Regions from separate parts of the Streptomyces sp. SCL15-4 genome, predicted to be linked through region 2. Evidence: riboswitches for the same ligand, from Rfam matches in the RefSeq annotation. Region 2 holds a riboswitch; each other region holds the start of a gene.
What was found. A riboswitch is a leader RNA that binds a small molecule or an ion and turns the genes downstream of it on or off. The one in region 2 is predicted to bind cobalamin.
Positions count from the first base shown of each region.

Region 1 (7,720 bases), 1.1 Mb from region 2:
GCGATGCCCCACCTCATCGCCTACTCGATGACCAAGGCGGCGCTGGACGTCTTCACCCGGGACCTGTCCAAGCTGCTCGGCCCGCGCGGGATCACGGTGAACTCGGTGGCACCCGGGATCATCGACACCGACAACACCGCCGACCTCCTGTACGGCACGGAGGACGGTCTGGCCCAGGCCGCCGCGCTGTCGGCGCTGGGACGGGTGGGAACACCGGCGGACGTCGCCGATGTCGTGGCCTTCCTGGTCTCGGAGGACGGGCGCTGGGTGACCGGTCACTGGCTGGACGCGACGGGAGGTTCGCTCACCTGAGAGTTTCCCGGACCTTCCCCGTTTCTTCCCGCGCCTCGGGACCCGCCTCTGTTAGATTGGTCTAAACCACATAGAGAGCACAGAGCCCACTTCAGAACGGCAGGCCCAGCGTGGAAGTTGTCATCGTTCCGGACGCCGCGGCGGGCGGCGAGCTGATCGCCGAGGCCATGGCCCAGCTGCTGCGACGCAAGCCCGACGCCCTGCTCGGCGTGGCCACCGGCTCCACTCCGCTGCCCATCTACCAGGCGCTGACCGCCAAGGTGCGCTCCGGCGCCGTGGATGCCTCCCGGGCGCGGATCGCGCAGCTCGACGAGTACGTGGGGCTGCCCGCGGACCATCCCGAGTCCTACCGCTCGGTGCTGCGCCGCGAGGTGCTGGAGCCGCTGGGCATAGGGATGGACGCGTTCATGGGGCCGGACGGCACGGCGGAGGACGTCCAGGCGGCGTGCGAGGCGTACGACCGGGCGCTCGCCGAGGCCGGCGGGGTGGACCTCCAGCTGCTCGGCATCGGGACCGACGGGCACATCGGGTTCAACGAGCCCTGCTCCTCGCTCGCCTCGCGCACCCGGATCAAGACACTGACCGAGCAGACCCGGATCGACAACGCGCGTTTCTTCGACGGTGACATCGAGCAGGTCCCGCACCACGTCATCACCCAGGGCATCGGCACGATCCTGGAGGCCCGGCACCTGGTGCTGCTGGCGACCGGCGAGGGCAAGGCGGACGCGGTCGCGGCGACCGTAGAGGGCCCGGTCGCCGCGGTCTGTCCCGCCTCCGCGCTCCAGCTCCATCCCCACGCCACGGTGGTCGTCGACGAGGCCGCCGCGTCCAAGCTGAAGCTGGCCGGCTACTTCCGCCACACCTACGCCAACAAGCCGGAGTGGCAGGGGATCTGACCGGGATCACCGACCGGGGGCCGGGCGGCGGGCCGGACGGGCTCCGGCCGGGCCCCCGCTCCGGCCGCCGGCCGCGCGGCTCCCCGAGGGTCGATGGACTAGACCAACAGCGGGTGCGGCGGTATACAGAGGGGATCACGGAGCGTGCGGGTGGAGTGCCGGTACGGCAACCCGTGCCACGATGTGAGCCGTGGCCGATGGGATGTCGGTCGCTTTCGGCATCCGGAGCCGGGAAGGCAGAGCATGAGCACCGACGTCAGCAGTGCGGAGAACGAGGCAGGCATCACCCGTACCGCGCGCGTGCCCAAGTACTACCGCTTGAAGAAGCATCTGCTCGACATGACGCAGACGCAGGCGCCGGGCACGCCGGTCCCGCCCGAACGCACGCTGGCCGCCGAGTTCGACACCTCCCGGACCACCGTGCGCCAGGCCTTGCAGGAACTGGTCGTGGAGGGCCGGCTCGAACGCATCCAGGGCAAGGGCACCTTCGTCGCCAAGCCCAAGGTCTCCCAGGCGCTCCAGCTCACCTCCTACACCGAGGACATGCGGGCCCAGGGCCTGGAGCCGACCTCGCAGCTGCTGGACATCGGGTACATCACCGCCGACGACCGGCTGGCCGAGCTGCTCGACATCACCACCGGCGGCCGTGTGCTGCGCATCGAGCGGCTGCGCATGGCCAACGGCGAGCCGATGGCGATCGAGACCACTCATCTGTCGGCCAAGCGCTTCCCGGCGCTGCGGCGCTCGCTGGTGAAGTACACCTCGCTGTACACCGCGCTCGCCGAGGTCTACGACGTCCACCTCGCCGAGGCCGAGGAGACCATCGAGACCTCCCTGGCCACTCCCCGCGAGGCGGGTCTGCTCGGCACCGACGTGGGCCTGCCGATGCTGATGCTCTCCCGCCACTCGCTGGACCTCGAGGGCAAGCCGGTGGAGTGGGTGCGGTCGGTCTACCGCGGGGACCGGTACAAGTTCGTCGCCCGGCTGAAGCGGCCGACGGAGTAACCGCCGGGCAACGGCGGTACGCGTTCGCTGAATCGATATACCGATATGCGGACGAGGGCTTCCGCTGCCATGACCCCGTCACCTAGATTTCCTGCTCATTACACAGGTGATCAGCAAGGGGACGGAGCCGTGGCATGTCCGAAACGCCTGAAGTGAGACCACCGGTGGTGACACCGGGCAGGGTGGTCATCGCCCTGTGTCTCGTCGCGCCCTTCGTGGCGATGCTGTGGGTCGGCTCGTACGCCAAGACCGACCCCACGCTCATCGGGGTGCCGTTCTTCTACTGGTACCAGATGCTCTGGGTGCTGATCTCCACCGCGCTCACCATGCTGGCGTACAAGCTCTGGCAGCGTGACCAGCGCGCCCGCAAGGAAGCGAACGGGGGTGCGGCGAAGTGAAGGACGGTGTCAACGGAGTCGCGCTCGGCGTCTTCATCTTCTTCTTCCTGGCCGTCACGGTCATGGGCTTCCTGGCCGCGCGCTGGCGCAGGGCCGAGAACGAGCACTCCCTGGACGAATGGGGCCTGGGCGGACGGTCGTTCGGTACCTGGATCACCTGGTTCCTGCTCGGCGGTGACCTGTACACGGCGTACACCTTCGTCGCCGTGCCGGCGGCGATCTACGCGGCGGGCGCGTCCGGCTTCTTCGCGGTGCCGTACACGATCCTCGTGTACCCGATGATCTTCACCTTCCTGCCCCGCCTGTGGTCGGTCTCGCACCGCCACGGGTACGTCACCACCTCCGACTTCGTGCGCGGCCGGTTCGGCTCGAAGGGGCTGTCGCTGGCGGTGGCGGTGACCGGCATCCTGGCGACGATGCCGTACATCGCGCTCCAGCTGGTCGGCATCCAGGCGGTGCTGGACGTGATGGGCGTCGGCGGCGGCGAGAACACCAACTGGTTCGTGAAGGACCTGCCGCTGCTCATCGCCTTCGGTGTGCTGGCGGCCTACACCTACTCCTCCGGCCTGCGCGCCCCCGCGCTGATCGCGTTCGTCAAGGACACGCTGATCTACATCGTCATCGTGGTGGCGATCATCTACATCCCGATCAAGCTGGGCGGGTTCGACGACATCTTCGCCAAGGCGGGCCATGCGTTCGGCCAGCTCAACCCGGCCACCGGCAAGCCGCGCGGAGCGGTGACGCCGCCGGAGGCGGGCCAGTGGACGTACGCCACGCTGGCGCTCGGCTCGGCGCTCGCGCTGTTCATGTACCCGCACTCGATCACCGCGACCCTGTCGTCCAGGAGCCGTGAGGTGATTCGCCGCAACACCACGATCCTGCCGCTGTACTCCCTGATGCTGGGACTGCTGGCGCTGCTGGGCTTCATGGCGATCGCGGCCGGAGTGAAGGTCTCCAACGGCCAGCTGGCCATCCCGCAGCTGTTCGAGGACATGTTCCCGGACTGGTTCACGGGCATCGCGTTCGCGGCGATCGGCATCGGGGCGCTGGTCCCGGCGGCGATCATGTCCATCGCGGCGGCCAACCTCTTCACCCGCAACATCTACAAGGACTTCATCAAGCCGAACGCGACGGCCGCGGAGGAGACCAAGGTCTCCAAGCTGGTCTCCCTGCTGGTGAAGGTCGGCGCCCTGGCCTTCGTGCTCACGATGGACAAGACCGTCGCCATCAACTTCCAGCTGCTGGGCGGCATCTGGATCCTCCAGACGTTCCCGGCGCTGGTCGGCGGCCTGTTCACCCGCTGGTTCCACCGCTGGGCGCTGCTGGCCGGCTGGGCGGTCGGCATGGTCTACGGCACGGTCGCGGCGTACGGGGTGGCCTCGCCGACGCAGAAGCACTTCGGCGGCTCCGCGAAGGAGATCCCCGGCATCGGTGAGATCGGCTACATCGGTCTGACGGCGTTCGTGCTGAACGTCCTGGTCACCGTGGTCCTGACGTTCGTCCTGAAGGCCGTGAAGGCCCCGGACGGCATCGACGAGACCAGGCCGGAGGACTACACGGCGGACTCCGGCGACCCGGGAGTCCAGGTGGAGCTGCCGCCCGCCACGGCCGGCGCCGGCCACTGAGGCACCGGGTCCACCCCGCGCGACGGGCCGCCGGAAGCACACTCACCGGCGGCCCGTCGCCGTACCCGCCCGGCGGATCCGGCGCCGTGTCCCGCTCCGGCCGGCACGCCGTCGCGCCGCCCGCGCCGGCCCCGGCGGGCGCCCGCAACCGCTCCCGCCGCCGCCCCGGCATCACGCTCCCCGGCCGCGCGTTGACGCACCGGAGCGGGGGCGACACAACATCTGGGGGTGATGAGGCAGCCCGGCACTAGATGTATGCTCGTGCTCGCTGTCGTCGCAGGGGAATCCGGTGCGAATCCGGAACTGTCCCGCAACGGTGTACTTGCGTGTCCGCGCGCCTGTTCAGTCCGAGGACCTGCCGGCAGCCCACCCGGCCGTCCGGTCCGGGTGCGTTCCGACGTCCGGGCCTCGTGGAATGGGCCGGCGGACGCGACGCCGTGCGCGCTCGTGGTCACCGCTGCCCTCCGCCAGGCTCCGTGCCGAGCGAGGGAGACCCCCACGTGACCATCGCGCCAGCAGACCCGGCTCCGGTCAGCGGACCGGAGACCGACGGTCCCGGTGCCGCGCTGCTGCGGACCTTGTCCGAGCTGACGGCCGACCTGCCCGACGCCGACCCCGGGCGGGTCGCCGCCGCCGCGCTGCGCGGCCGGTCCGCGCGGGCCGACGAGGCGGAACTGCGCGAGCTGGCCACGGAGGCCGCCGCCGGCCTGATCGCCGAGGACCCCGCCTACTCCAGGCTGGCCGCCCGGCTCCTCACCCTCGCGATCCGGGCCGAGGCCGCCTCCCAGGACGTGACCTCCTTCACCGGGTCGATCGCGGTCGGCCACCGCGAGGGCCTGGTCGCCGACCGCACCGCCGCGTTCGTCCGCATCCACGCCGAGCGGCTGGACGCGCTGGTGGAATCGGCCGTGGCGGAGGGCGCCGACGACCGCTTCGGCTACTTCGGCCTGCGCACCCTGCACAGCCGTTATCTGCTGCGTCACCCGATCACCCGCAAGGTCATCGAGACGCCCCAGCACTTCATGCTGCGCGTGGCCAGCGGCCTGGCCGAGGACGACACGGTCCGCTCCGTGGACGAGGTCGCCTCGCTCTACGGCCTGATGAGCCGCCTGGACTACCTGCCCTCCTCCCCCACCCTGTTCAACTCCGGCACCCGTCACCCCCAGATGTCGTCCTGCTATCTGCTGGACTCGCCCCTGGACGAGCTGGACTCCATCTACGACCGCTACCACCAGGTGGCCCGGCTGTCGAAGCACGCCGGCGGCATCGGGCTGTCGTACTCCCGGGTCCGCTCGCGGGGTTCGCTGATCCGGGGGACGAACGGGCACTCCAACGGGATCGTGCCGTTCCTGAAGACCCTGGACGCCTCGGTCGCCGCGGTGAACCAGGGCGGCCGGCGCAAGGGCGCCGCCGCCGTCTACCTGGAGACCTGGCACTCCGACATCGAGGAATTCCTCGAACTGCGCGACAACACCGGCGAGGACGCCCGCCGCACCCACAACCTCAACCTGGCCCACTGGATCCCCGACGAATTCATGCGCCGGGTCAACGCCGACGCCCAGTGGTCCCTGTTCTCCCCCGCCGACGTCCCCGAACTCGTCGACCTGTGGGGCACCGACTTCGACACCGCCTACCGCAAGGCCGAAGCCGCCGGCCTCGCCAAGAAGACCCTCCCCGCCCGCGAGCTGTACGGGCGGATGATGCGCACCCTGGCCCAGACCGGCAACGGCTGGATGACCTTCAAGGACGCCGCCAACCGCACCGCCAACCAGACCGCCGAGCCCGGCAGCGTCATCCACTCCTCCAACCTCTGCACCGAGATCCTCGAAGTCACCAACGACGGCGAGACGGCCGTCTGCAACCTCGGCTCCGTCAACCTCGGCGCCTTCGTCCGCGACGGCGGCATCGACTGGGACCGCCTGGACGCCACCGTCCGCACCGCCGTGACCTTCCTCGACCGCGTCGTGGACATCAACTTCTACCCCACCGAGCAGGCAGGGCGCTCGAACGCGAAGTGGCGGCCGGTCGGCCTCGGCGCGATGGGTCTCCAGGACGTCTTCTTCAAGCTGCGGCTGCCCTTCGACTCCGCCGAGGCCAAGGCGCTGTCCACGCGGATCGCCGAGCGGATCATGCTCGCCGCGTACGAGACGTCCGCCGACCTCGCCGAACGCAACGGCCCGCTGCCCGCCTGGCAGAAGACCCGCACGGCCCAGGGCGTCCTCCACCCCGACCACTACGACACCGAGTTCACCTGGCCCGAGCGCTGGGACGCCCTTCGTGAGCGCATCGCGAGGACGGGCATGCGGAACTCGCTGCTGCTGGCGATCGCGCCGACGGCCACCATCGCCTCGATCGCCGGTGTGTACGAGTGCATCGAGCCGCAGGTGTCCAACCTGTTCAAGCGCGAGACGCTGTCCGGCGAGTTCCTCCAGGTCAACTCCTACCTGGTGCGGGATCTGAAGGACCTCGGCGTCTGGGACGCCCGCACCCGCGAGGCCCTGCGCGAGGCCAACGGCTCCGTCCAGGACTTCCAGTGGATCCCCGACGAGATCCGCGCCCTGTACCGCACCGCCTGGGAGATCCCGCAGCGCGGCCTGATCGACATGGCCGCCGCCCGCACTCCCTACCTCGACCAGGCCCAGTCGCTGAACCTGTTCCTGGAGACGCCGACCATCGGCAAGCTCAGCTCGATGTACGCCTACGCCTGGAAGTCGGGCCTGAAGACCACGTACTACCTGCGTTCGCGCCCCGCGACACGCATCGCCCGCGCCGCCCAGGCGCAGCCCACCCTCCCCGCACAGGCCGCCGCGGACCCCGAAGCGGTCGCCTGTTCCCTGGAAAACCCCGAGTCCTGCGAGGCCTGCCAGTAATGACCCGCAACACCCGCCTGCTCGACCCCGGCTTCGAGCTGACTCTCCGCCCCATGCGCTACCCCGACTTCTACGAGCGCTACCGGGACGCCATCAAGAACACCTGGACCGTCGAGGAGGTCGACCTCCACTCCGACGTCGCGGACCTCGCCAAGCTCACCCCCGAGGAACACCACCTCATCGGCCGCCTCGTCGCCTTCTTCGCCACCGGCGACTCCATCGTCGCCAACAACCTCGTCCTCACCCTCTACAAACACATCAACTCCCCCGAAGCACGCCTCTATCTGAGCCGTCAGCTGTTCGAGGAGGCCGTCCACGTCCAGTTCTACCTGACCCTCCTGGACACCTACCTCCCCGATCCCGACGACCGCGCCGCCGCCTTCGCCGCCGTGGAGAACATCCCCTCCATCCGCGAGAAGGCCGAGTTCTGCTTCAAGTGGATCGACGAGGTGGAAAAGATCGACCGGCTGGAAAGCAAGGCCGACCGGCGCCGCTTCCTGCTCAACCTCATCTGCTTCGCCGCCTGCATCGAAGGACTCTTCTTCTACGGCGCCTTCGCCTACGTCTACTGGTTCCGCAGCCGCGGCCTCCTGCACGGCCTCGCCACCGGCACC
Region 1 is NZ_JAOBTQ010000001.1:3,050,018-3,057,737, forward strand. It holds gene SCK26_RS13010 (SDR family oxidoreductase) at 1-312, shown strand, start outside; gene nagB (glucosamine-6-phosphate deaminase) at 423-1,208, shown strand; gene SCK26_RS13020 (GntR family transcriptional regulator) at 1,452-2,213, shown strand; gene SCK26_RS13025 (DUF3311 domain-containing protein) at 2,348-2,611, shown strand; gene mctP (monocarboxylate uptake permease MctP) at 2,608-4,236, shown strand; cobalamin riboswitch at 4,479-4,614, shown strand; gene SCK26_RS13035 (ribonucleoside-diphosphate reductase subunit alpha) at 4,737-7,106, shown strand; gene SCK26_RS13040 (ribonucleotide-diphosphate reductase subunit beta) at 7,106-7,720, shown strand, end outside.
Region 1: linked by a shared signal. The riboswitch ahead of SCK26_RS13035 (ribonucleoside-diphosphate reductase subunit alpha) and the one ahead of SCK26_RS18145 (HoxN/HupN/NixA family nickel/cobalt transporter) in region 2 are both predicted to bind cobalamin.

Region 2 (7,720 bases):
CGTCCACGGTCCAGTCCTCCATCGCCCTCACCTCCCTGGCCCGCGGCAACGTGGCCGCCGCACTGTGCTCCGCGTCGTTCTCCACGGTGCTGGGCGTGCTGCTCACCCCCGTACTGGCCGTCGCGCTGATCGGCGGCGGCAAGGGCGGCGGCGTTCCGGTCGGGTACGGCCAACTGGGCGACATAGCCGTCCAGTTGCTGCTGCCGTTCCTCGCCGGGCAGGCGGTGCGGCGCTGGATCTCCGGCTGGCTCGGCCGGCACCGCAAGGTGATCGGGCGCTGCGACCGGGGCTCGATCCTGCTCGTCGTCTACGCGGCGTTCAGCCAGGGCATGACCACCGGCATCTGGCAGCGGGTGTCCCCCGGCCGCCTCCTCCTGCTCGGCGCACTCGTGGCGGTGCTGCTCGCGCTCGCCCTGCTGCTCGCCGACCGCTCGGCGCGGGCGCTGCGGCTGCTCCGCGAGGACCGGGTGACGGCGGTCTTCTGCGGGGCGACCAAGAGCCTGGCGAGCGGGCTGCCGATGGCCTCCGTGCTGTTCCCGGCGGACGAGGTCGCCATGACCGTCCTGCCGCTGATGCTCTACCACACCCTCCAGCTGGTGGTCTGCGCCGCGCTCGCCCGCCGGCTCAGTCGGACGGCGCCGCCCGCACCGACCAGCGCTCTTCGACCCGCGCCAGCCGCCAGTACCCCAGCGCCGCCGCCCACACCGCCACGAACAGGCCGACGATGAGATAGCCGACGTTGCCCAGGTCCAGGCCGGCCACCCAGCCGGTGACCGGATCGCTGAGGTGGAACTTCTCGTGCAGGACGCCGACCAGTTCGATGGTGCCGATGAAGAAGGCCACGGCGATGGACAGGCCGGTGATGGCGAGGTTGTAGAAGACCTTGCGGACGGGGTTGGCGAACGCCCACTGGTAGGCGAAGTTCATGAACGTGCCGTCCAGGGTGTCGAACAGGCTCATCCCGGCGGCGAACAGCAGCGGCAGGCACAGGATGGCGTACCAGGGCAGGCCGGCCGCCGCGCCCGAGCCGGCCATCACCATCAGGGTGACCTCGGTGGCCGTGTCGAAGCCGAGCCCGAAGAGGAAGCCCAGCGGGTACATCTGCCCCGGCCGGGACACGGACCTGGTCAGCCGGCCCAGCAGCCGGTTCATGAACCCGCGCGAGTCCAGGTGCCGTTCCAGCTCCGTCTCGTCGTACGCTCCCGCCCGCATCGCCCGGAAGACCTTGAGGATGCCCGCCAGGGCCATCAGGTTCAGCGCGGCGATGAGATAGAGGAACGACCCGGAGATCGTCGTACCGAGCACCCCGAGCACCTGGTGGGTGGCGGAACCCTCGTTCATCACCTTCCCGGCCAGCGAGGTGCCGCCCGCGATCAGCAGCGCCAGCAGCACGACCACGCTGGAGTGCCCGAGCGCGAACCAGAACCCCACCGACACCGGCCGCTTGCCGTCGGCCATCAGCTTGCGGGTGGTGTTGTCGATCGCCGCGATGTGGTCGGCGTCGAAGGCGTGCCGCATCCCGAGGGTGTAGGCGGTGATCCCGAGCCCCACACCGAACACCTCGGTCCCGACCTTGTAGTGCCGGGGCGCGACCAGCAGATAGAGAATCCCGAACGCGACGACATGCAGGGCGAGGATCACCACCAGCAGCCCCGCCGTCTTGACGGTGTCCTCGCGTCGCCAGCGGAAAGAAGCAGCATCGGCCATCGGGTTCACGCTCCAGCACCTCGTGGATCACTTCGTGAGTTGCCGTGGCCGGTCTCCTGGCTTACGGGTCGTACGTCCGCCGTTCCTGCCTTCCCGGTCCTGCGACCAGTGGCCCGGCGGTGTGCCGGACGGAACGGGAACTCCCCGATCACAGTGGCGAGGGCCGCGTCGACCTTGCATCGACTTCCCGAGCACCACGGCCCGCCCACCGTAGAGGGGCTCGCGCTTTCCTGCATAGCTGCGCAGTCGGGCAGGTATTCAAGATCACATCGGCGCCTGCCAGGATGGGCCCATGCATCTCGTGCCTGCCGACCGTGCCGATCGTCGGACCATCGACGGTCACCGGGTGTGCGAGGCGATCGCCGCCATCGGCGACGCGGGGCGTCTGCGCACCTGGGCCGACCGTTTCTCGCTGCTGGCCGACGCCAACCGGCTCGCCCTGCTGCTCGCGCTGCACCGGACCGGGCCGCTGGCCGTCTCCGACCTCGCGATCGCCACGGGCATGAACGACCCGGCCGTCTCCCAGGCCCTGCGGCTGCTGCGCGCGGCGGGGGTCGTGGCGGGGGAGAAAGAGGGGCGCGTGGTGCGCTATCGGGTGGTGGACGAGGACGTACGGGGCCTGTTGGAGCACTGCGCCGCCTGAGCGCCCCCGAAAAGGTTCCCTTCCGGGCAATGTGGACAGATACAGATTCCCTACTGTCGTCCGTCCCTTGGGAGCCCGTATGGCAGACCGGCCGCCGGACCTCTCGTCCAGGAACCCCGACTGGTGGCGCCAGGCCGTCATCTACCAGGTCTATCCGCGCAGCTTCGCCGACGCCGACGGCGACGGCCTCGGTGACCTCCGGGGCCTGACCGAGCGGTTGACCCACCTCGCCGCGCTCGGCGTCGACGCCCTGTGGCTGAGCCCCTTCTACCCCTCCGAACTCGCCGACGGCGGCTACGACGTCATCGACCCGCGCGGTGTCGACGAGCGCCTGGGCACCTCGGACGACTTCGGCGCCCTGGTCGCCGAGGCGCACCGGCTGGGCCTGAAAGTCGTCGTGGACCTCGTGCCCAACCACACCTCCCATCTGCACCCCTGGTTCCAGGAGGCGCTGCGCGCCGGGCCCGGCTCGGCGGCCCGGGAGCGGTACGTCTTCCGGGCGGGACGCGGCGCGCGCGGTGAACTGCCGCCCACCGACTGGCAGTCGGTGTTCGGCGGCAGCGCCTGGCGGCGGGTGCCCGACGGCGAGTGGTACCTGCATCTGTTCGCTCCCGAGCAGCCCGACCTGAACTGGGACAACGAGGAGGTCCGCGCCGACTTCCGCACCACGCTGCGGTTCTGGTCCGACCGGGGCGTGGACGGTTTCCGCGTGGACGTCGCGCACGGCCTGGCCAAGGACCTCAACGAACCGCTGCGGGACCTCGGCGCCCTCGGCACGACCGGCGAGGCCGCCTTGCGGCACCTGCCGCCGGGCAGCCATCCGTACTGGGACCGGGACGAGGTGCACGAGATCTACCGCGACTGGCGCAAGATCTTCGACGCCTACCGGCCGCCGCGCATGGCCGTCGCCGAGGCCTGGGTGCCGGGCGAGCGGCGCGCGCTGTACGCCCGTCCCGACGAACTCGGCCAGGCGTTCAACTTCGAGTACCTGGAGGCCGGCTGGGACGCGGAGGAGCTGCGCGGGGTCATCGCCGACGCGCTGGTCACGGCCCGCGCCGCCGGGGCGCCCGCGACCTGGGTGCTGTCCAACCACGACGTCGTACGGCACGCCTCCCGGCTGGTGCTGCCGCCCGGCACCGACCCGGACGCCTGGCTGCTCACCCACGGCACGGCGCCCGCGGTCGACCCGGCGGCCGGGCTGCGGCGGGCGCGGGCGGCGACGCTGCTGATGCTGGCGCTGCCCGGCTCGGCGTATCTGTACCAGGGCGAGGAACTCGGCCTGCCCGAGGTCGCCGACCTGCCCGCGGAGGTGCTCCAGGACCCGATCTGGGAGCAGACCGGCCATACCCGCAAGGGCCGCGACGGCTGCCGGGTGCCGCTGCCGTGGACGACGACCGGGCCCTCGTACGGCTTCGGGCCCGGCGCCGGCTGGCTGCCGCAGCCGCCGTCCTTCGCGGCGTACGCGGTGGAGGCGCAGGCCGGTGTGGAGGGCTCCACGCTGGAGCTGTACCGCACGGCCCTGCGGCTGCGCCGCAAGCTGCTGGACGGCGAGACGCTGACCTGGACCCCGGACGCGCCCGCCGGGGTGCTGGACTTCAGCCGCAGCGCGACCTGGCGCAGTGTCACCAACCTGGGCACCGAGCCGGTGCCGCTGCCGGGCGGCGAGGTCCGTCTGAGCAGTGCACCGCTGCCGGGCGGCGGGGGGCTGCCACCGGACACCACCGTGTGGCTGGCCTAACCGGCCGGTGGGGCCGGGCTCGTTCCGGCCCCGGCTCCGGCTCCCGTGGTGCCGCCGCCCGCGATGCCGTCGATGTCCACCGGGGTGGAGGTGGCCGACGGCGGCGGGGTGAGGACCACCTCCGGCCGGCCGGCGGCCGGGGGCGGCGGGGTCAGGTCGGAGTCGGGCAGTTTCGGCGGGGTGGTCTGCTGGAACAGGGTCTGGTCGAAGTCGACCAGACCCGTCTTCTCCATCACGCTGATGTGGTCCAGCACGGTGTCGTTGGCCTGGTCGGCGAGGGCCCGGACCAGCGAGTTCTTCGTGGTGGAGCGGATCTTCGCGACCGTGTTGAAGATGGAGCCGTGGGTCATCCGCAGGATGTTGGCGAAGTCGGTGTCGAACTGCCTGCCGCTCTCGCCGTTCAACTGGCGGACGAAGCCCTGCTGTTGAGGGCTGGCCTCGTCGGGCAGCGTGATGTTCAGCATCGGGGCGATCTTCCGGCAGGTGGTGTCGAGCGCCGCGTGCCCGTCGACCAGGTGCCGGCTCGCCGTGACCACCGCCTTGGAGCCGCCCTTGCGCAGCCCGATCCGCCCGACCGGGTACTCCCACAGCCCGGCCGCCCGGACCTTCACCACGAAGTCCCGGTCCTGCTCGGTCAGCGGCCCCCACTGCGTGCTCGCGATGACCCGGTCCTGCGCACTGGAGACCTTGCTCAGGCCGAGCATGCCCGGATAGGCGAGCGCGGCGAGGGTCAGGGCCATCGCACCGCCCACGAACAGCGTTCCCGTCGCGTTCCGCGAAAAGCGCACCGTGCCTCCTGCCGAGGGTCTTTCCGTCCACGTCCGGACGCACGGGGGTGCGCGGGTCCGGTACGCACAAGCAGTACGGACGCGCGGCCCGTCGCTCTCAGCGGTGACGGGTAAAGATTGCTCCGGGCGCCGTTGGCCGAAGATTGACCACCGCGCGGCCGAAGGTTGACCTCCGCCCGGGAGAAACCGGACCAGGGGCGCGCCTAGATTCACCGCATGCCCGCACCGCCCTCCCCCCGCACCCCCGCCGCGCTGCCCGTCCTGCCCTACCGCAAGCCCACCGAGGGCCGCGACTACTGGGTGCTGGACGACGTCCTGCCCGACGTCGACGCCGTACGGCAGCGGTGCCTGGCCAAGGACGACTGGGTCCGCGGCCACCCGTACACCTCCGAGACCTGGCCGGGACTGCGCGCGGTGCCGGGCCTCGAACCGGATGAACTGGCCCGGGTGGAACGGCTGGTGAAGCGGGCGACCGGGGCGAAGGAGCTGTGGGTGCGGCGGGCGCCCGGCGGCGGCACCCTCGATCACAACTGCGTCCAGGTGGTCGGCGAGGGCGAGGGCGAGCCCCGCCCGCACACCGACTCCCGCGCGCTGTGCCGGTACGCGGCCGTGCTCTATCTCGGCCCCGACGCCCCCGAGGAGTGCGGAACCGCCTTCTACCGCCAGTCACTGCCCGGCGGCCGGCTCGGCGGCAACATCGTCCGGGCCCCGCACACCAACCTCGTCGAGGCGCTCGGCACCCGCTACGTCCCGGCGGACCACTTCGAGGAGGACGTCCGCGTCCCCCACCGCTACAACCGCCTGCTGCTCTACCACGCCAACCTGGTCCACAGCGCGATCGCCTACACGGGCCGCACCCTGCCGGACAAACGCATGACCGTGGTCTTCTTCTGGATGGCCTGAGCGACGCGTCCCTCCGCGCGTCCGAAAGCCGCCCCTGCCCACCGGAACCCGTATGCCTGTTGTCAGTGGCATGACCTACGCTTCGCACACGCCACGCGCGGCCCACGGCTCACGCACGGAGGGCCCGCAGACAGTCGTGTCCGCGCGGGCACCCTTGTCTTTCATTCGTCTCGGGGGGTTCGAATCAGCGTGCGCAAGCGCTCTCTCACGGCCGCCACCGCCCTGGCCGTCCTGATCGGTTCGGCGGCCCTGGCCGCCGCCCCGGCGTTCGCCGACTCCAGCGCCGTCCTGCCGGTGCGGCAGACCGGTGACATCGTCGTGGACGCCGTGCACCAGCAGGTCTTCGTCAGCGACCCGCTGAACGGCAAGATCGTCGTCACCGACTTCGCCGGCCAGGTCGTCAAGCAGCTCACCACCCGCCTGTCCGGCGTGCACGGCCTGGAGCTGTCCGCCGACTCCGGCACGCTCTACGCGGCCGTGCAGGACCTCGACGCCATCGCGGTCTTCGACACCGCCACCGACACCGAGACCACCCGCTACGAGGTCGGCGACAAGCCGCTCAGCATCGCCCTCGCCGGCGGCAGGCTGTGGTTCGGCTACGGCGGCGCCGCCGCGGGCGACCTCGGCTCCGTCGACCTGACGTCCGAGGACCACAAGGTCACCCTCGGCCAGGACGGCGACTGGTACGCGGCCCCGCTGCTGGACGCCGCGCCCGGCTCGGACACGCTCGTCGCGGGCGCGCTCGGGCAGAGCCCGGTCGAACTGGCCTCGTACGACGTCTCCTCGGGCACCGCCGTGAAACGGGCGAGCACCCGCGAGGCGGGCAGCAATCTCGGCGACCTCCAGGTCACTCCCGACGGCAAGGACGTCGTGGTGGCCAGCGGCGCGCCGTACTACCAGCAGGTGTTCCGCACCGCCGACCTGAACGAGGACGGCAAGTACGTCACGGACGCGTACCCGAACTCGGTCGCCGTCGCGCCCGACGGCACGGTCGCGGGCGGCATCGACGGCTCCTACGACCCGGACGTGTACATCTTCCGGCCGGGCAGCAGCGAGGCGGTGCGCTCCTACGACTTCCCGAACACCGGCACCGGCTCCGGCTCCGACCTGCTGGTGCGCGCCGGACTGGCCTGGGCCCCGGACGGCTCCCGGCTGTTCGCGGTGACCCGCAACAGCCAGGACGTGGTCTCCCTGCGCGTGCTCACCGCGCCCGCCAAGGCGGCCACCACCGTCACCGTGGACGCGCCGGCCACCGCGACCCGCGCCAAGCAGCTCACCGTCAAGGGCAGGGCCACCGCCACGGCCGCCCTGCCCGCCGGGACCGAGCTGACCGTGACCCGCACCGACCTGGAGTCGCCGAAGGGCAAGGCGCTGCCCGCGGCGGTCACCGGGGCCGACGGCACGTTCTCCTTCACCGACACCCCGCCGGCCGGCGGCAAGGTGGAGTACACGGTGGCCTACGCGGGTGACGCCGGGCACACGGCGGGCTCGGGTTCGGACTCCGTGGACGTCTCCCGCGCCAAGCCCGCGCTGACCGTCGACAACAACGGCAAGGTGTACGCGTACGGCAAGGACGTGAAGTTCACCGCGCACCTCGGCAAGACGTACAAGAACCGCACGGTGGAGATCTGGGCCGACCCGTTCGGCTCCGACAAGCCGAACAAGCTGGTGAAGTCCGGCGAGGTCGACGCCGACGGCAACCTGTCGGTCACCGTCGGCCTGAAGCGGGACGCCAAGATCACCGCGAAGTTCTCGGGCGACTCCCGGTTCGCGTCTGCCTCCGCGTCCAGCACGGTCGGCGCCAAGGTCGGCGTGTCCACCTCGCTCTCCGGTCACTACAAGAAGAAGTCGACGTGGGGTCACACGTACTACTTCTTCCACAAGAACAGGGACCCGCTGGTCACGACCAAGATGTCGTACTACCGGGACCGGGCGCAGAAG
Region 2 is NZ_JAOBTQ010000001.1:4,149,996-4,157,715, forward strand. It holds gene SCK26_RS18140 (bile acid:sodium symporter family protein) at 1-728, shown strand, start outside; gene SCK26_RS18145 (HoxN/HupN/NixA family nickel/cobalt transporter) at 625-1,707, opposite strand; cobalamin riboswitch at 1,736-1,921, opposite strand; gene SCK26_RS18150 (ArsR/SmtB family transcription factor) at 2,000-2,350, shown strand; gene SCK26_RS18155 (glycoside hydrolase family 13 protein) at 2,430-4,088, shown strand; gene SCK26_RS18160 (DUF4142 domain-containing protein) at 4,085-4,828, opposite strand; gene SCK26_RS18165 (DUF6445 family protein) at 5,093-5,779, shown strand; gene SCK26_RS18170 (Ig-like domain repeat protein) at 5,969-7,720, shown strand, end outside.

Region 3 (7,720 bases), 2.2 Mb from region 2:
TACGGCCTCGCCGCCCAGCAGGACGGTCGGGACGCCGGACGCCTTCAGCACGGCCAGCCCGTCCTCCCAGGCCCGCTTGCCGCCCAGCAGCCGTACGACGGCCAGGTCCGCGCCCTCGATCAGGGCCGGCAGCTCCTCGGCGACGTCGACCCGGGTCGGATTGCCGATACGGTAACCGGCGCCGGAGGCCCGGGCCGCCAGCAGATCCGTGTCGGCGGTCGACAACAACAACACTGTGCTCATGCGGGCGCTCCCGGTGGGATGAAAGGCAGTCCTTGCGGCGCGCCGGACTCGATGAGCCGCCACAGCGCGTCCGTGTCCGCGTGCTGTTCGATCAGGTCGCCGAGCCGGTCGAGCTGCTCCTCGCGCAGCGCGGCGAAGGAGGTGTCCGGCGCGGGTACGAAGCGGCGGCCCGCGGCGGCGGCCACCTCGCGCAGGAAGGCCCGCCGGAAGCCGTCCGACTCCAGTGAGCCGTGCCAGTGGGTGCCCCAGGTCTGGCCGACGCGGCAGCCGTCGAGGAAGGGTTCGCCGCCCTCGACCGTGGCCACGCCGTGGTGGATCTCGTAGCCGTCGACGCGCTCGCCGAGGGCCTGCCCGCCGGGCCGGGTGAGGGTCTTCTCGCGGGCGAACCGCACGCGCACGGGCAGGAGCCCGAGCCCGTCGACGTGGCCCTGGCGGCTCTCGACCTCGTCCTCGATGTGCGTGCCGAGGATCTGGAAGCCGCCGCAGATGCCGAGGACGGGGCGGTGCTCGGCGGCCCGGCGCAGGAGTGCGTCCGCCAGCCCGCGTTCTCGCAGCCACTGGAGCGCCCGCACGGTGCCGCGGGTGCCGGGGACCACCACGAGGTCGGCGTCGGCCAGTTCCTCGGGCCGGTCCACGAACCGCACGACGACGCCCGGTTCGGCCGCCAGCGCGTCCACGTCGGTGAAGTTGGACATCAGCGGGATCGCGCACACGGCGACCCGGAGCACGTCCGCGCCGACCGGGGGAGTGACGGCGGACTCGCGGACGGTGCCGCGCAGGGAGACGCGCAGTCCGTCCTCCTCGTCGATGCCGAGTCCGTGCCGGAAGGGCAGCACGCCGTACGTCCGCCGTCCGGTGAGGCCGCGCAGCATGTCCAGGCCGGGCTCCAGCAGGCCGACATCGCCGCGGAACTTGTTCACCAGGAAACCGGCGACGAGTTCCTGGTCCTCGCTCGAGAGCAGGGCGAGCGTGCCGAAGAAGGACGCGAAGACGCCCCCGCGGTCGATGTCGCCGACCACCAGCACCGGCAGCCGCGCGCCGCGCGCGATGCCCATGTTGACGATGTCGGTCCGCCGCAGGTTGATCTCGGCCGGGCTGCCCGCCCCCTCGCAGATCACCGCGTCATACGTGCCCCGCAGTTCGGCCAGGCAGTCCAGCACGGTGCCCAGCAGCCGCTGCTGGCGTCCGCCGTGGTAGCCGCGCGCGCTCAGCTCGCCCACCGGCTTGCCGAGCAGCACGACCTGGCTGATCTGCTCGCCGCCGGGCTTGAGCAGCACCGGGTTCATCAGCGCGGTCGGCTCGATCCGGCAGGCCTGGGCCTGCATGGCCTGGGCCCGGCCGATCTCCGCGCCCTCCCGGGTCACGAACGAGTTCAGGGACATGTTCTGCGCCTTGAACGGCGCCACCTTCACGCCCTGGCGGACCAGCCACCGGCAGATCCCGGCCGTCACGACGCTCTTGCCGGCGTCCGAGGTGGTGCCGGCCACGAGGAGGCCACCGTTCACTTCCCACGTCCTTTCACCAGTGCGCGTGCGGCGAGCGTGGTGCCGAGGGCGAGCAGGCCGACGCGGCGGGAGAGCCGTACGGCCCGGTCGATGTCGGTGACCCGGACCGCGCGTCCGGTGCCGCCGTTGAGCACGGGCCGGTGCTCGACCCGGCCGCCGTAGGAGAGCGTTCCGCCCAGGCGCACGCCGAGGGCGCCCGCGAAGGCGGCCTCCACGGGACCGGCGTTGGGGCTCGGGTGCCTGCCCGCGTCGGCCTTCCAGGTGCGCAGGGCGCCGCGCGGGTCGGGTCCGGCGACGGCGGCGAGGACGGCGGTCAGCCGGGCGCCCGGCCAGCCGGCGACGTCGTCGAGGCGGGCGGAGGCCCAGCCGTAGCGGCGGTGGCGGGGCGACTTGTGGCCCACCATGGCGTCCAGGGTGTTGACGGCCCGGAACCCGAGCAGTCCCGGCACCCCGGCCACGGCTCCCCAGACCAGGGCGCCGACCACGGCGTCGGAGGTGTTCTCGGCGACCGACTCGACGACGGCCCGGGCGATCCCGTCGGCGTCCAGCGCCTGCGGGTCGCGGCCGCAGAGATGCGGCAGCCGGGCGCGGGCGGCGTCGACGTCTCCCGCCGCCAGGGCGCGTCCGACGGTGCGGGCCTCGCGGCCGAGCGTGGTGCCGCCGATGACGGCCCAGGTGGCGGCGGCGGTCAGCGCGACGGAGGCGGTACGGCAGGGGCGTACGGCGCGGGTGGCCAGCGCGCCCAGCGCGACGGCGCCACCGGCGCACACGGCGGTGTGCAGGGCGCCCCAGCCGCGGTGGTCGTGCCACAAGGCGCCTTCCACGGCCGTGGCCGCGCGGCCGAACGCGGCGACCGGGTGCCCGCGGCGGGGATCGCCGAGGAGCAGGTCGCCGAGGACGCCGGCGGCGGCGCCGTACGCGTATGTGCGATCGGCACCCATCGGCTCAGCCGGCCGTGGGCACAGGGGCGTTCCCGGTATGGGTCATACGGCAGCCGAGCATGGCGATTCATGTCCTCACTCAGGGTGTCCACGCCCTGGTTCGACGGATTCCGGCGGCGAGAGTTCCTGGCTCCCGGGGAGTTCTTCCCCGGTGACAGTGGCGGGACCGCGCCGGATTCGCACCGGCTTCCTCTTCTGCCGCCGTACATGGCCTGGGCAGTCCACCACGTGCCCGGAAGGGCCGTCAACTTGCCTTTGACCTGGGATGCCCGACTGTGCTGAGGCCCACATCGCCGGGGCGCCGGGCGGGCCCGACGGGACCGCTCCGGCATGCGTCCGCCCCGCCGGCTCCGGCGGACGGGCCGGTCGGCGGGGCGGGTCGCGGGGATCGGGGACGGGCGGTCAGCCCTTGCCCACGATCAGGTAGATGCCGTAGGCCACGGCCGCCGCGCAGGCCGCGAAGCAGGCGTAGGCGCCGGTGACGGCGAGCGCGGCGGAGCCGCCCTGGGCCGCGGCCCGCTCGCGGCGGGACAGGCCGTTGATGCCGAGGGTGAACAGGGCCACCAGGCCCACCGTGAACACCACGCTGGTGCCCAGAACGGAGCCGAGGGCCGCCCAGTCGATCTTCATGGGGATGCTTCCTTCAGTAACCGTGCGGGCGGGGTCAGACCGTGGCGGCCGGCGGAACGGCGGCGGGGGCCGGCTCGGTGGCCGGGGCGGGGATCGTGGCGGTCAGGTTCGCCGTCGTCAGTTCTCCGCCGACCGGGACCGTCAGGCCGTCGGTGATCTGACCGGCGGGCGGCGGGGTCACCGCGGCGATGGCGGCGGTGACGACACCGGCCGGCTCGCCGGTCTCCTCGACCACGTTGGTGTGGTCGACGACCTCGCGGCGGGAGATCTTCCAGATCGCGGCGCTCGCGGCGACCAGGAAGACGGCGACGGCGGCGGTGCCCCAGTCACCGAGGTCGGTGACGGACTCGGCGCCCGCGCCGACCAGCGCGGCGGCCGGCAGGGTGAGCACCCAGGCGACGGCCATGCGGGTCGCGGTGGACCAGCGGACCACGCCGCCCTTGCGGCCGAGGCCCGCGCCCATCACCGAGCCGGAGACGACGTGGGTGGTGGACAGGGAGAAGCCGAGGTGGGAGGAGGCCAGGATGGCGGTCGCGGCGCCGGTCTGGGCGGCGAAGCCCTGGCGCGGCTCCAGGTCGGTCAGGCCCTTGCCCATGGTGCGGATGATGCGCCAGCCGCCGATGTAGGTGCCGAGCGCGATGGCCAGGCCGGCGGAGAGGATCACCCAGGTGGGAGGGTTGGAGCCGGGGGCGAGGGAGCCGCCCGCGATCAGGGCCAGGGTGATGATGCCCATCGTCTTCTGGGCGTCGTTGGTGCCGTGCGCGAGGGAGACCAGGCCGGCGGAGGCGATCTGGCCGGCGCGGTAGCCCTTGCGGCTCGCCTCGGTGCCGGCGGTGCCGCCGACGCCGTAGGAGAGCCGGGTGGCCAGGAACGAGGCGAGGCCCGCCACGACCGGCGCGGCGACGGCCGGCAGCAGCACCTTGGTGACCAGGACGCCGCCGTGGACGGCGTCGAAGCCGGCGGAGGCGACGGTGGCGCCGACCAGGCCGCCCATCAGGGCGTGCGAGGAACTGGAGGGCAGGCCCACCAGCCAGGTCAGCAGGTTCCAGAGGATCGCGCCGACCAGGGCGGCGAAGATGACCTCGGGACGGATGCCGGTCTCGTCGACGAGACCCTTGGAGATCGTGTTCGCGACCTCCACGGAGAGGAAGGCGCCCGCAAGATTGAGGGCGGCGGACATGGTCACCGCGATCTTGGGCTTCAGGGCGCCTGTGGAGATGGTGGTGGCCATCGCGTTCGCGGTGTCGTGGAAACCGTTCGTGAAATCGAACGCGAGAGCGGTTACCACCACTATCGCGAGGATCAGCGAGAAGCTTTCCATTTACCCAGGCAATCGTTCGAGGTCGTTGGCTGGACGAACGTAGGCAACCTGAGTGAACGGAAGATGAACTGGGACGGGCGTGGTGGTGTCGGTAATGCCATGCCGGAGTCGTGTTTCGCGCCGCCGGGCCGGGCGCCCCTTGGCTACCGGGTCCGCGCGAAGATCCGCAGCCGGTCCAGGGTGCCGTTGAAGAGATCCTGGTCACCCGGCAGCGTGCCCGTCGTGCGGTACTGCCAGAACGTCCAGTACCGCCAGCCGCCGGGCAGCGTCCCCGGCCGTGCCGCGCCGTGCCGGGCGATCCACAGCGGGTGGTCCTTGGAGAAGGCGCGGCTGTTGCCGGTGCACAGTTTCCACCACTGGGTCGTCGTGTAGATCACCGGGCGGCGGCCCGTCCGGCGCCGGGTCTCGTCGCTGAACGAACGGATCCAGCCGACCATGCCCTTCTTGCTCAGCCCGTAGCACCTGCGCCGCGCGTTGTACGGGTTGTACTCGATGTCGAGCGCCGGCGGCAGCGTCCAGCCGTCCGCCCGCCAGCCGCCGCCGTGTTGCACGAAGTACGCGGCCTGCTTGGCGCCGGAGGACCGGTCCGGGAGGGCGAAGTGGTACGCGCCCCGGATCAGCCCCGCCTTGCGGGCGCCGGAGTACTGCCCGGCGAAGTAGGGGTTGCGGTAGCCCGTGGACTCGGTCGCCTTGACGTAGGCGAACCGCGCGCCCTTCTTCCGGGCGGCCGGCCAGTCCACGGTCCGCTGGTGGGACGACACGTCGTGGCCCTTGGGCGGCTTGGCCGCGGCGGTCGCGGGGCCGGTGAGGGCGAGGACCGCCGCCACGGCCGCCGCCAGGACGCTCGCGCGGCGACGGGCAAGGGTGGGTACACGGGCCATGCGGCTCCCCCGGGGATGGCGGTCGACGGGCGCGCCGGGCCTCGGGAGCGGCGGCGGCCGTGGGGTGGGCAGGAGGCAGTCATTCAAGGTCCGCCGCTCACCGAAGTGGCGTCGATTTAAGGCGTTTCACCCCTAATTCCGCCCATTCGGCCCCACGGCTCCCGGCCCGGAACCACCGCCCCGCCCGCTCCCCGCACCGCCCCGGCGGCTGGCAGGATCACCGCATGGCTGAACCGCGACGGAACGTGGAAGACGGGCGACCGGACGAACGGCGGGACACGGGGCCGGCCGGGGTGGAGGGGGCCGGGCCGGGCGATGAGGCGGCCGGGGCGGGGCAGGACGTGGCGCGGCTCTGGGACGAGGTGGTCGCCACGGCGCGGCGGACCGTCCTCGACGGACTGGTGGTCGGCACCTCCGGCAACGTCTCCGCCCGCGTCGGCGACCTGGTGCTGGTCACCCCCTCCGGCGTGCCCTACGACCGGCTCACCCCGGCCGACCTCACCGGCGTCGACCTCACCGGCCGCCAGGTGCTCGGCCGCCTCGTGCCGACCAGCGAGCTGCCCATGCACCTCGCCGTCTACCGCACCACCGACGCCCGCGCGGTCGTCCACACCCACGCCGTGCACGCCACCGCGGTCTCCACGCTCGTCCCCGAGCTGCCGCTGGTCCACTACATGGCCGCCGCCCTCGGCGGTCCCGTACGGGTCGCCCCCTACGCCGCCTACGGCACCGACGAACTGGCCGGGAACATGCTCCGCGCCCTCGACGGCCGCTCCGGCTGCCTGCTCCGGAACCACGGCACGGTCACCTACGGCGCCACCCTCGATCAGGCCTACGACCGCACCGCCCAGCTGGAGTGGATGTGCCGCCTGTGGCTGACGGCGTCGTCGGTGCCGGGCCTGAGCCCGTCCCTGCTGACCGAGGCACAACTCGCGGAGGCCGGGGAACTCTTGAAGGGATACGGCCAACGGAGGTGATCCCCTTGCCGAGCGGCAACCCGTCCCGCGCCCCGCGGACCGCACCCGCCCCGCCGGTACCCTACGTCCCGCCCGGTCGGCCCCGGCCGCTCCACCCGGCCCTGCCGGACCGTCTCACCGCACGCGCGCGGGCCCAGCCGGCACCGTCCGCGCCCGCGCGGACCGCGCCGGCCCTGCTCGGCCGCGTCCTGCCGGCCGCGCTGGCCCACCTCCGCCGGGCCTGGCCGCCTCCGCTCACCGCACTCCGCCGCGCCCTGCCGGACCGCTCCGCCCCGCTGCTCCCGCGTTCCTCACCCCGCCCCGCGCCTCCGCTGGCCGCCGTCCGCCGTCCCCCTGACACTGGAGCCGTGCGTACCGTCACCGCGACCGCCAGTGCGGTCACCGCCGCCCTGGCCGCCGGCACGGCCTCCGTGGTCGCCGGCCGGCTCGCCAGCGACGCCGCGCTGAAGGTGTCCGCGGGCCGTCCGCTGCCCACCGAGCCCCGGCTCACCGTGCACGGCACGGCCGCCGGCCGGATCACGCTCACCCGTGACCTGGCCGCCCTGCGCCCCGGTGTCTACGGCCTCGCCGGCGACGGCTCGCACGCGGTCGTCGGCGCCGTCCTGGAGGACACCCCGCACGCCGCCGACACCGTCGTACGGCGCCTGGAACGCGTCACCCACGGCACCTTCGCGCCCGGCGACGCCGCCTGGCTCACCCCCAACCTGTACGTCGGCACCCCCCGCGCCGCCCTCGGCCTGGACCACGCCGACGTCGACGTGCCCGGCGAACTCGGCACCCTGCCCGCCTGGTTCGTGCCCGGCGCCCGGGACACCTGGGTGATCGCCGTGCACGGCCTCGGCACCACCCGGGAGCACGCCCTGAACGTCATGGGCTTCCTGCACGCCCGCCGGCTGCCCGTCCTCGCCCTCGCCTACCGCGGCGACCCCGGCGCCCCCCGCCCGCCGGACCGGCTGAACCACCTCGGCGAGACGGAGTGGCGGGACGTCGAGGCGGCGATCCGCCACGCCGTCCACCACGGCGCCCGCCGCGTCGTCCTCCTCGGCTGGTCCACCGGCGCCACCATGGCCCTGCGCGCCGCCGAGCACTCCGCGGTCCGCGACCGCATCGCCGGGCTCGTCCTCGACTCCCCGGTGCTCGACTGGCAGGCCACGCTGCGCGCGCTGGCCCGGGCCCGCCACATCCCGCAGGCGCTGCTGCCACTGGCGGTGCGGGCCGCGCA
Region 3 is NZ_JAOBTQ010000001.1:6,395,042-6,402,761, forward strand. It holds gene cobN (cobaltochelatase subunit CobN) at 1-243, opposite strand, end outside; gene SCK26_RS28675 (cobyric acid synthase) at 240-1,748, opposite strand; gene SCK26_RS28680 (cobalamin biosynthesis protein) at 1,745-2,689, opposite strand; cobalamin riboswitch at 2,787-2,930, opposite strand; gene SCK26_RS28685 (hypothetical protein) at 3,092-3,319, opposite strand; gene SCK26_RS28690 (inorganic phosphate transporter) at 3,354-4,640, opposite strand; gene SCK26_RS28695 (lysozyme) at 4,784-5,521, opposite strand; gene SCK26_RS28700 (class II aldolase/adducin family protein) at 5,746-6,498, shown strand; gene SCK26_RS28705 (alpha/beta hydrolase) at 6,846-7,720, shown strand, end outside.
Region 3: linked by a shared signal. The riboswitch ahead of SCK26_RS28680 (cobalamin biosynthesis protein) and the one ahead of SCK26_RS18145 (HoxN/HupN/NixA family nickel/cobalt transporter) in region 2 are both predicted to bind cobalamin.

Region 4 (7,720 bases), 3.9 Mb from region 2:
CTCGGATTGGCGCCGAAACCGGTGACCTCCGTCAGGGAGGCCGCGTGGGCGGCCGGCGCGGACAGGGTCAGCGCGGCCAGCAGCGGCGCCAGGACCGCGAGCAAGGCGGTCAGCAGGGACCGTGGCCCCGGCCTTCTACGGATCATGTCATCGCCCCTCGGTTCGAAACATTCGGACATCTTTCGGGAACGTGCCGCGTCACGTTAAAGGCACCGGAGAGCGACGTCAACCACTATCACCAGAGCCCAACTCGCCATTGCGCCCTGCAAGGTGGACCTCCGGCCGACTCCCCGAAAAGTCGCGCGAACCGTTGACCAGCGTCACTTCAGTTCGTAATCTGCCCGTCACATTCGGCCATAGATACGAAAGTTTCGATGAAGGAGCTGGCATGATCATGCCCAGATCGCTGCCCAGACGGGCCGCCGGGGCGTTCGCGTCCGCGCTGCTCGCCGCGACGACACTGACGGCCCTGGCGCACAGCGCCACCGCCGCCGACGGCACCCTCGGTTCCGCGGCGGCCGCGAAGGGCCGCTACTTCGGTACCGCGGTCGCGGCGAACCATCTCGGCGAGTCCGCCTACTCCGGCACGCTGGACCGCGAGTTCAACGCGGTGACGCCGGAGAACGAGATGAAGTGGGACGCCACCGAGTCCACCCGGAACACCTTCACCTTCGGCGCCGCCGACCAGATCGTCAGCCACGCGCAGGGCAAGGGCATGAAGGTCCGCGGGCACACGCTGGTGTGGCATTCCCAGCTGCCCTCCTGGGTCTCCGGTCTGGGCGCCGGCGACCTCCGCACGGCGATGAACAACCACATCACCCAGGTCATGCAGCACTACAAGGGCAAGATCTACGCCTGGGACGTGGTCAACGAGGCGTTCCAGGACGGCTCCAGCGGCGCCCGGCGCAGCTCGCCCTTCCAGGACAAGCTCGGCAACGGCTTCATCGAGGAGGCCTTCCGCACCGCCCGGTCCGTCGATCCCGACGCCAAGCTCTGCTACAACGACTACAACACCGACGGCGTCAACGCGAAGAGCAACGCGGTCTACGACATGGTCAAGGACTTCAAGGCCCGCGGTGTGCCGATCGACTGCGTGGGCTTCCAGTCCCACTTCAACAGCGCCTCCCCGGTCCCGTCCGACTACCAGGCCAACCTGCAGCGCTTCGCCGACCTCGGCGTGGACGTGCAGATCACCGAGCTGGACATCGAGGGCTCCGGCACCGCACAGGCCAACAACTACGCCAATGTCGTCAAGGCCTGCCTGGCCGTCACGCGCTGCACCGGCCTGACCGTGTGGGGCATCACCGACAAGTACTCCTGGCGCAGCAGCGGCACCCCGCTGCTGTTCGACTCCAACTACGCGCAGAAGCCCGCGTACGCCGCCGTCCTGACCACGCTCGGCGGTACCGGGGGCGGTGACGGCGGCGGTGGCAACGGCGGTGACCCGGCGGCGGCGTGCACCATCGCCTACGCCCGCACCTCCGACTGGAACGACGGCTACAACGGCGAGGTCACCGTGACGGCCGGTGCCGCGCCGATCACGGGCTGGACCGTGACCCTCACCTTCCCCTCCGGGCAGAAGGTGTCCGCGCTGTGGAACGGCAGCCCGACCTGGAACGGCGACGTCGCGACGGTGCGCTCCACCTACAACGGCAACCTCGCGGCGGGCGCCTCGACCAGCTTCGGCTTCACGGTCATGAAGAACGGCAGCTCGACCGCTCCGACGCTCGGGACCTGCACGGCGTCCTGACCACCGGTCCCGTCCGGCCGTCGCCCCCTCCCGCGGAACCCGGCGACGGCCGTCACGGCGTCCTCGGCGGTCGGCCGGCTCGGGGGCCGGTCAGTACAGGGCGTCGCCCATGAGGGATGTGCCGCCTGTGACGTGGGCGCGGATCGAGGCCGGGTACTCCTGGGGGCTGACGCGCCCGTCGCCGTCGCGGTCCGGGGCGTCGAAGGCCGCTCCGGCGAGGTGGCCCAGGAGCCGCTGCGTTTCTCGCTGCTGCCCGCCGACGTGTGCCTGCCGGACCTCGCCGGGGTGCGCTGTGCCCCGCCGGCCGAGCCCGCACCGCTGTACACCCGGTCGCTGCTGTGGCGCGCCGGTGACGGGCATTCGGGTCTGCGCCGCCGCACCGCCGCCTGCGCCGCGCGAGCGGGGCACGGCCGCTGGCTGGAGTACGACCCGGCCCGCGACCGGCTGCCCGAGCCGCCCGGCACCGCGTGGGCGCGGCAGCTCCGGTGACACCCGGTGCGGGTACGGCCGACAGGGCCGATGCCTTCTTCAGCGGCTCTTCGGCGGCCGAAGAGGCCGGGGCTCGTGTCGGCCGGCGTGGCGCGGTCGCGGACGGCTGACTCCGCCGCGTCACCGGCCGGTCCGCACGGTTCGCAGGTAGGCGCCGAGCCGGGTGATCGCCGACGGGTTGCGGGGGCTTTCGACCAGGTCGGCGTAGTCCAGGGAGATGATCCTCCGGTGCCTGACGGCGGAGACGTTCCGCAGCGGGGCGTAGGAGAGCAGGAACTTCTTCTTCTGCTCCGCGCTGACGTCGCCGTAGTCGCAGATGACGATGACGTCCGGGTTCCGCCGCACGACGGTCTCCCAGCCGACCGTGGTCCAGGAGTCCGCGAGGTCGTGCATGACGTTCACGCCGCCGGCCTCGGTGATGATCTGTTCCGGAGCGGCGTAGCGGCCGGAGGTGAAGGGCGTGTCCCGGCCGCTGTCGTAGAGGAAGACCGAAGGACGGTCGGAGCCCTTCGGCGCCTTGTCCCGCACGTCCGCGATCTGCTTCTTGAAGTCGGCGATCAGCCCGGCCGCGCGCTTCTCGACGCCGAAGAGTTCGCCGAGGTTGGCGAGGTCGGTGTACAGGGCGTCCACCGGCGGCATGATGCCGCGGGAGGTCTTCGAACGGCCGTTGCGGCAGGACTCGGTGAGGATGTACGAGGGAATGCCGAGCTTCTCCAGGGCATCGGGCGTGAAGCCGCCGTCCTCGCGGAAGCCGTAGTTCCAGCCGGCGAAGACGAGGTCGGCGCGGGCGTCGAGGACGTTCTCCTTGGTGAGCTGGTCCTTGGACAGCCACGTGACCTTGTCGTAGCCGTCCTTCCAGGGCACACCGCGCAGGTCTCCCTTGTCGTCGGGCATGGCGAAGCCGGCCATGCGGTCTTCCAGGCCCAGGGCGAACATCAGCTCCGTGATGCCGACGTCGTTGGTGACGACCCGCTCGGGGACCTTGTCGTACGTCACCCGGCGGCCGCAGTTGGTGAGGGTCACCGACGGCGGGTGTTCCGCGTCCCGTGACGGCTCCACCGTGGCGCCGCATCCGGTGGCGGTCGCGGCGAGGCAGAGAGCGGTGGCGAGGAGTCGCTTGCGCATGGCGTCCTTCAGGTGGCGGGCGGTAGCAGGTCGAACAGGAGCTGGACGGCGTCCGTCCCGGGGTGCCGGACGGCGTGGGCCCGGACACCGAACACCTCGGCCAGCAGAGCCGGCCGGAGGACGTCGTGAGGCGGTCCGGAGGCGACGATCCGGCCGCCGTCGAGGACGTACAGGACGTCGCAATGAGCCGCCGCCAGGTTGAGGTCGTGCAGGGCGGCCAGCACGGTCAGGCCGCTGTCGCGGACCAGGGACAGGACTTCCAACTGGTGCGCGATGTCCAGGTGGTTGGTGGGTTCGTCGAGGATCAGGATCCGGGGTTGCTGGGCGAGGGCGCGCGCGATGAGGACGCGTTGTTTCTCGCCGCCGGACAAGCCGGGGAAGCCGCGGTCGGCGAGATGGGCGACGCCGGTGCGTTCCATGGCCCGGGTGAGGATCTCCCGGTCCGAGGCGGCCGTGCGGCCCCGGTGCGGCAGCCGGCCCATGGCGACCACCTCGGTGACGGTGAAGTCGAACTCGGCCGAGTACTCCTGCGGCAGCGCGGCCAGCGCCCGGGCGGCGGCCCGTGGGTCCATGGCGTACAGGTCGTCGCCGTCCAGCCGTACCGCTCCCCCGGACGGCCGCAGCGCCCGGTACAGAGAGCGCAGCAGGGTCGACTTGCCGCTGCCGTTGGGGCCGACGAGCCCGACGAACGCCCCGCTGCCCACGGTGAGGTCGATGTGCTCGACCAGGCGGGTTCCGGCGGCCTCGATCGTGACGTCGTCGATGTCGAGTCGCATGCTCAGCGGCCTCCGAACGCGTAGCCGCCCCGCCGCATCAGCAGCAGGAACGCGGGAACGCCGACGACCGCGGTGATCACTCCGACCGGCAGCTCGGCCGGGGCGAACAGCAGCCGGGACAGTACGTCGGCCCACACCAGCAGCACGGCCCCCGCGAGCGGCGCGACGGCCAGCACCCGCCGGTGGTCGGCGCCGACCAGCATCCGTGCCACGTGCGGCACCATGAGCCCGACGAATCCGATGGCCCCGCTGACCGCCACCACCGTCCCGGTCACGGCCGCGGTGACGAGGAACAGCTCCCGGCGCAGCCGGGCCGGTACGGCGCCGAGCGCGGCCGCGGTCTCGTCGCCCATGGCGAGCGCGTTGAGCGACTCGGCCCGCCGGCGCAGCCAGGCCCAGCCGGCCGCCACGGTGATCGCGGCGAGCGGCACCTGCGCCCAGGTGGCACCGCCCAGGCTGCCCAGCAGCCACATCATCGCCGACCTGGCGGCCTCGCCCCGGGCCGCGCCGAACACCATGACCGTGGTGACGGCCTCGAAGCCGTACGCCAGCGCCGTACCGGTGAGGATCAGCCGCAGCGGCGTCAGGCCCCGCGGTGAGCGGGCCACCGCGTATACGAGCGCCATGGCCGCGAGTGCGGAGACGAAGGCCGAGGCGGACAGCGCCCACACCCCGAGTCCGGCGAACGCGCCGAGGAGGATCACGGCGTTGGCGCCCACCGCCGCGCCCGAGGAGACGCCGAGGACGAAGGGGTCGGCCAGCGCGTTGCGCACCAGTGCCTGCACGGCCACGCCGACGGTCGCGAGGCCCGCTCCGGCCACGGCGCCGAGCAGCACCCGCGGCAGCCGGATCTCCCAGACGATGGTGTAAGCGGCCGCGTCGCTCGCGCGCACGCCACCGCCGGTGAGCCCGGCCCACAGGAAGCGCGCCGCCTCCGCCCAGCCGACGTCGGCCGCACCGAGCTTGACACCGCCCACGAGGGACAACAGCAGCACCAGCGCCAGGGACAGGCTGAGCGGCGGCACGGGTATGCGGCTGGGAGCCGTACTTCGGCGCACGGGTGGGCCGTCCTTCACACGGGCCGCCGGCTGGACGTCGAGCAGGAGCAGCCCGCGCGGCCGTACCCGGCCGGGCGATCCCCTCTCGCAGTCCACGGCGAGCAGTCAACGGGTCGGTACGCCCCCGCAGGCGATCGGGCTCGCACGGCGACCGGTGGATCCGGTGCCGTGCACACCGTTGCGGGTCAGCGCCGGACTCTCACCGGACTTCCCCCACGGGAGGCAAGGGCAGCCTAACAAACGGTCCCCGGCGGCTCTTTCGGCCCCCGGGTCCGCCGTCTCGTGCCGCTGTGTGTCCCCGGGTCAGGCGCCCTCGCCCGGTCGCAGAGGGCTCACCCGGGGCACGGACGCCTTGCCCGTGTCGGAGACCTCGCCGCCCGTCCAGCGGACCGGGATCGGGGCCGTCTCGTCGGGCGGCGTGACGAGGACGGTCGCCGGTGTCACGGTGGTGACGCCGGTGCTCGCCGGACGGGCGTACGTCATCGCCGACCAGGCGCCGGCTCCGGGGGCCGGCGTCACGGTCCGCCTCTTCTCGCCGGTGGCCCGCTCGGGGTCCGGGGTGACCGCCTCGCCCGCGCCGTCGACGAACGCCACGCCGGGGAAGCCGGACACCGTGCAGGTGCCGCGGGAGACGTTGGTCAGGACGATGGCGAAGTCCGCCTGCCCGGCGCCGGGATGGTCGGCCCCGATGGACGCCCTCAGGTCGGCGGTGTGGCAGCGGCCTGTCGTCGCCGGTGCGGCGGACCCTGGTGACGCGGTGCCGTCGCCGGGCGACGGTGTCGGTGCGGCGTCACGGGCGCCGGACGGGCCGTTGCCGGAAGGTGCCGGGCCGGCGGTCCTCGCCGGTGCCGAGGGGCCGGGCCCGCTCGGGCCGTCCTGCGCGGTGCCGTCCGTGCTCCGGTCCGTGCAGCCGGCCAGTACGGCGCAGCCGAGGAGCACGCCGGGAAGGAGGATGCGGCGCGTCATGTCTCTTCCCGGGGTCACCGGCGCCGCAGCAGGTACTTGTGCTGACCGGACAGCACGAGTTCGCCGCGCTGGTTGTGGACGGTGGCGGACGTGGTCACCACTCCGTCGTCGCCCCGGGGCTCCAGGGCGGTGATGGTGAGGGCCGGGTAGAGGGTGTCCCCGGAGTGCACTTCGGCCAGGAAGGCGCAGGAGAGTTCGAGGAAGCTGACGAACACCTCGCCGATGAAGTGCGGGAACAGGGTGGCGCCGGGGGCGGTGAAGGCGAGGACCTGCAGGCCGTGCACCACCGGCGCCGAGTGGCCGTGTCTGCGTGCCCATTCGGCGTCGTAGTGCACCGGGTGGTTGTCCGCGGAGACGGTCTGGAAGGCGGCGGCGTGGGCGTCCGTCAGGGTGCGGCTGGGCGCCCGGAAGACCTCGCCGACGCGCAGGTCCTCGAACGTCCTGGCCGGCACCACGTGGAAGGCGTCGGGATCGAACGCCGCCGGTGCCGCCGGGGTGGTGTGGGGCTGTGTCATCGGAGTTTCCTCTCGTGGGGGCGGGGTGGCGTCGGCCGGCCTATCGGCGCGGGGCGACGGGGGCGGCCAGGAGGTTGGGGTCGTCGTCGGTGAAGTAGGCGCCGCTGGCGATGTAGGCGGTGGTGCCCCGTACGGCGAGCGAAGTCGGGTTCTCCAGTCCGTCGGCGCCGGTGAGCACCACCCGGTGCCGGCCGCCGGGCCGGACCAGGGCGATCTCGTTGTCCGCGTTGATCGCGGCGAGGAGGGTGTCGCCGTGGCCGGTGAACGCGAAGTCGTCGATGCCGGCCAGGCCGGTCGCCCGGGTCTCGACGCGGCCGGCCGTCCCCTGCCGGGTGACCGGGAAGCGGAGCACGGTGCCCCGGTCCAGGTTGGACACCCAGACCGCGCCGTGGTGGACCTTGATGCCGTTGGCTCCGAGGAATCCCGCGGCGGCCAGTTCGGGTGCGGCGGCCCAGCGGGTGGGCGTGCCTCCGGTGACGGGCACCCGCCAGACGGTGCCGAGGACCGAGTCGGCGACGTACAGCCGGTGTTCGTGGCGGTCGAGGGCCAGGCCGTTGGGCAGGCCGTCGGCCGGGAGTGCGGCGATGCGCTGCGGGGTGCCGCCGGGGCGCAGGCGCCACAGGCCGGTCAGATCGCTGCTTCCGGTGGCGTACAGGAAGTACAGCGTTCCGTCGTGGGCGCGGACGATACCGCCGAGGAAGGGTGAGGTGAGGGCGGGGGTGGTGGAGCCGGCCGGCGGTTCGGGCAGGGTGGCCAGGACGCGGACCGTGCCGTCGGGGCTGATACGGGCGATCCGGCGGCTGTAGGCGAAGGTGACGACGGCGCTGCCACCGGGTTCCAGGGTGATGTTCTCCGGTCGCTGTCCGGTGGTGATGTCCAGGTGGGCCACGACGCGCACGTCCGGCCGGGTGCCGGCGGTCGCCGTGGTCGCGGGGCCGGCGGCCGTCACGGCGAGGGCTGCCGCCACGGCGGAGGCCAGGAGACCGGTGCGCGTCCTTGCGAGGAATGGGGGCATGGGATCTGCCTTCTGCATCAGGTGAT
Region 4 is NZ_JAOBTQ010000001.1:8,047,365-8,055,084, reverse strand. It holds gene SCK26_RS36285 (PHB depolymerase family esterase) at 1-146, opposite strand, end outside; gene SCK26_RS36280 (endo-1,4-beta-xylanase) at 395-1,750, shown strand; gene SCK26_RS36275 (hypothetical protein) at 1,883-2,239, shown strand; gene SCK26_RS36270 (ABC transporter substrate-binding protein) at 2,360-3,364, opposite strand; gene SCK26_RS36265 (ABC transporter ATP-binding protein) at 3,373-4,140, opposite strand; gene SCK26_RS36260 (iron ABC transporter permease) at 4,143-5,198, opposite strand; cobalamin riboswitch at 5,306-5,441, opposite strand; gene SCK26_RS36255 (DUF4232 domain-containing protein) at 5,502-6,164, opposite strand; gene SCK26_RS36250 (MaoC family dehydratase) at 6,179-6,679, opposite strand; gene SCK26_RS36245 (hypothetical protein) at 6,720-7,694, opposite strand.
Region 4: linked by a shared signal. The riboswitch ahead of SCK26_RS36260 (iron ABC transporter permease) and the one ahead of SCK26_RS18145 (HoxN/HupN/NixA family nickel/cobalt transporter) in region 2 are both predicted to bind cobalamin.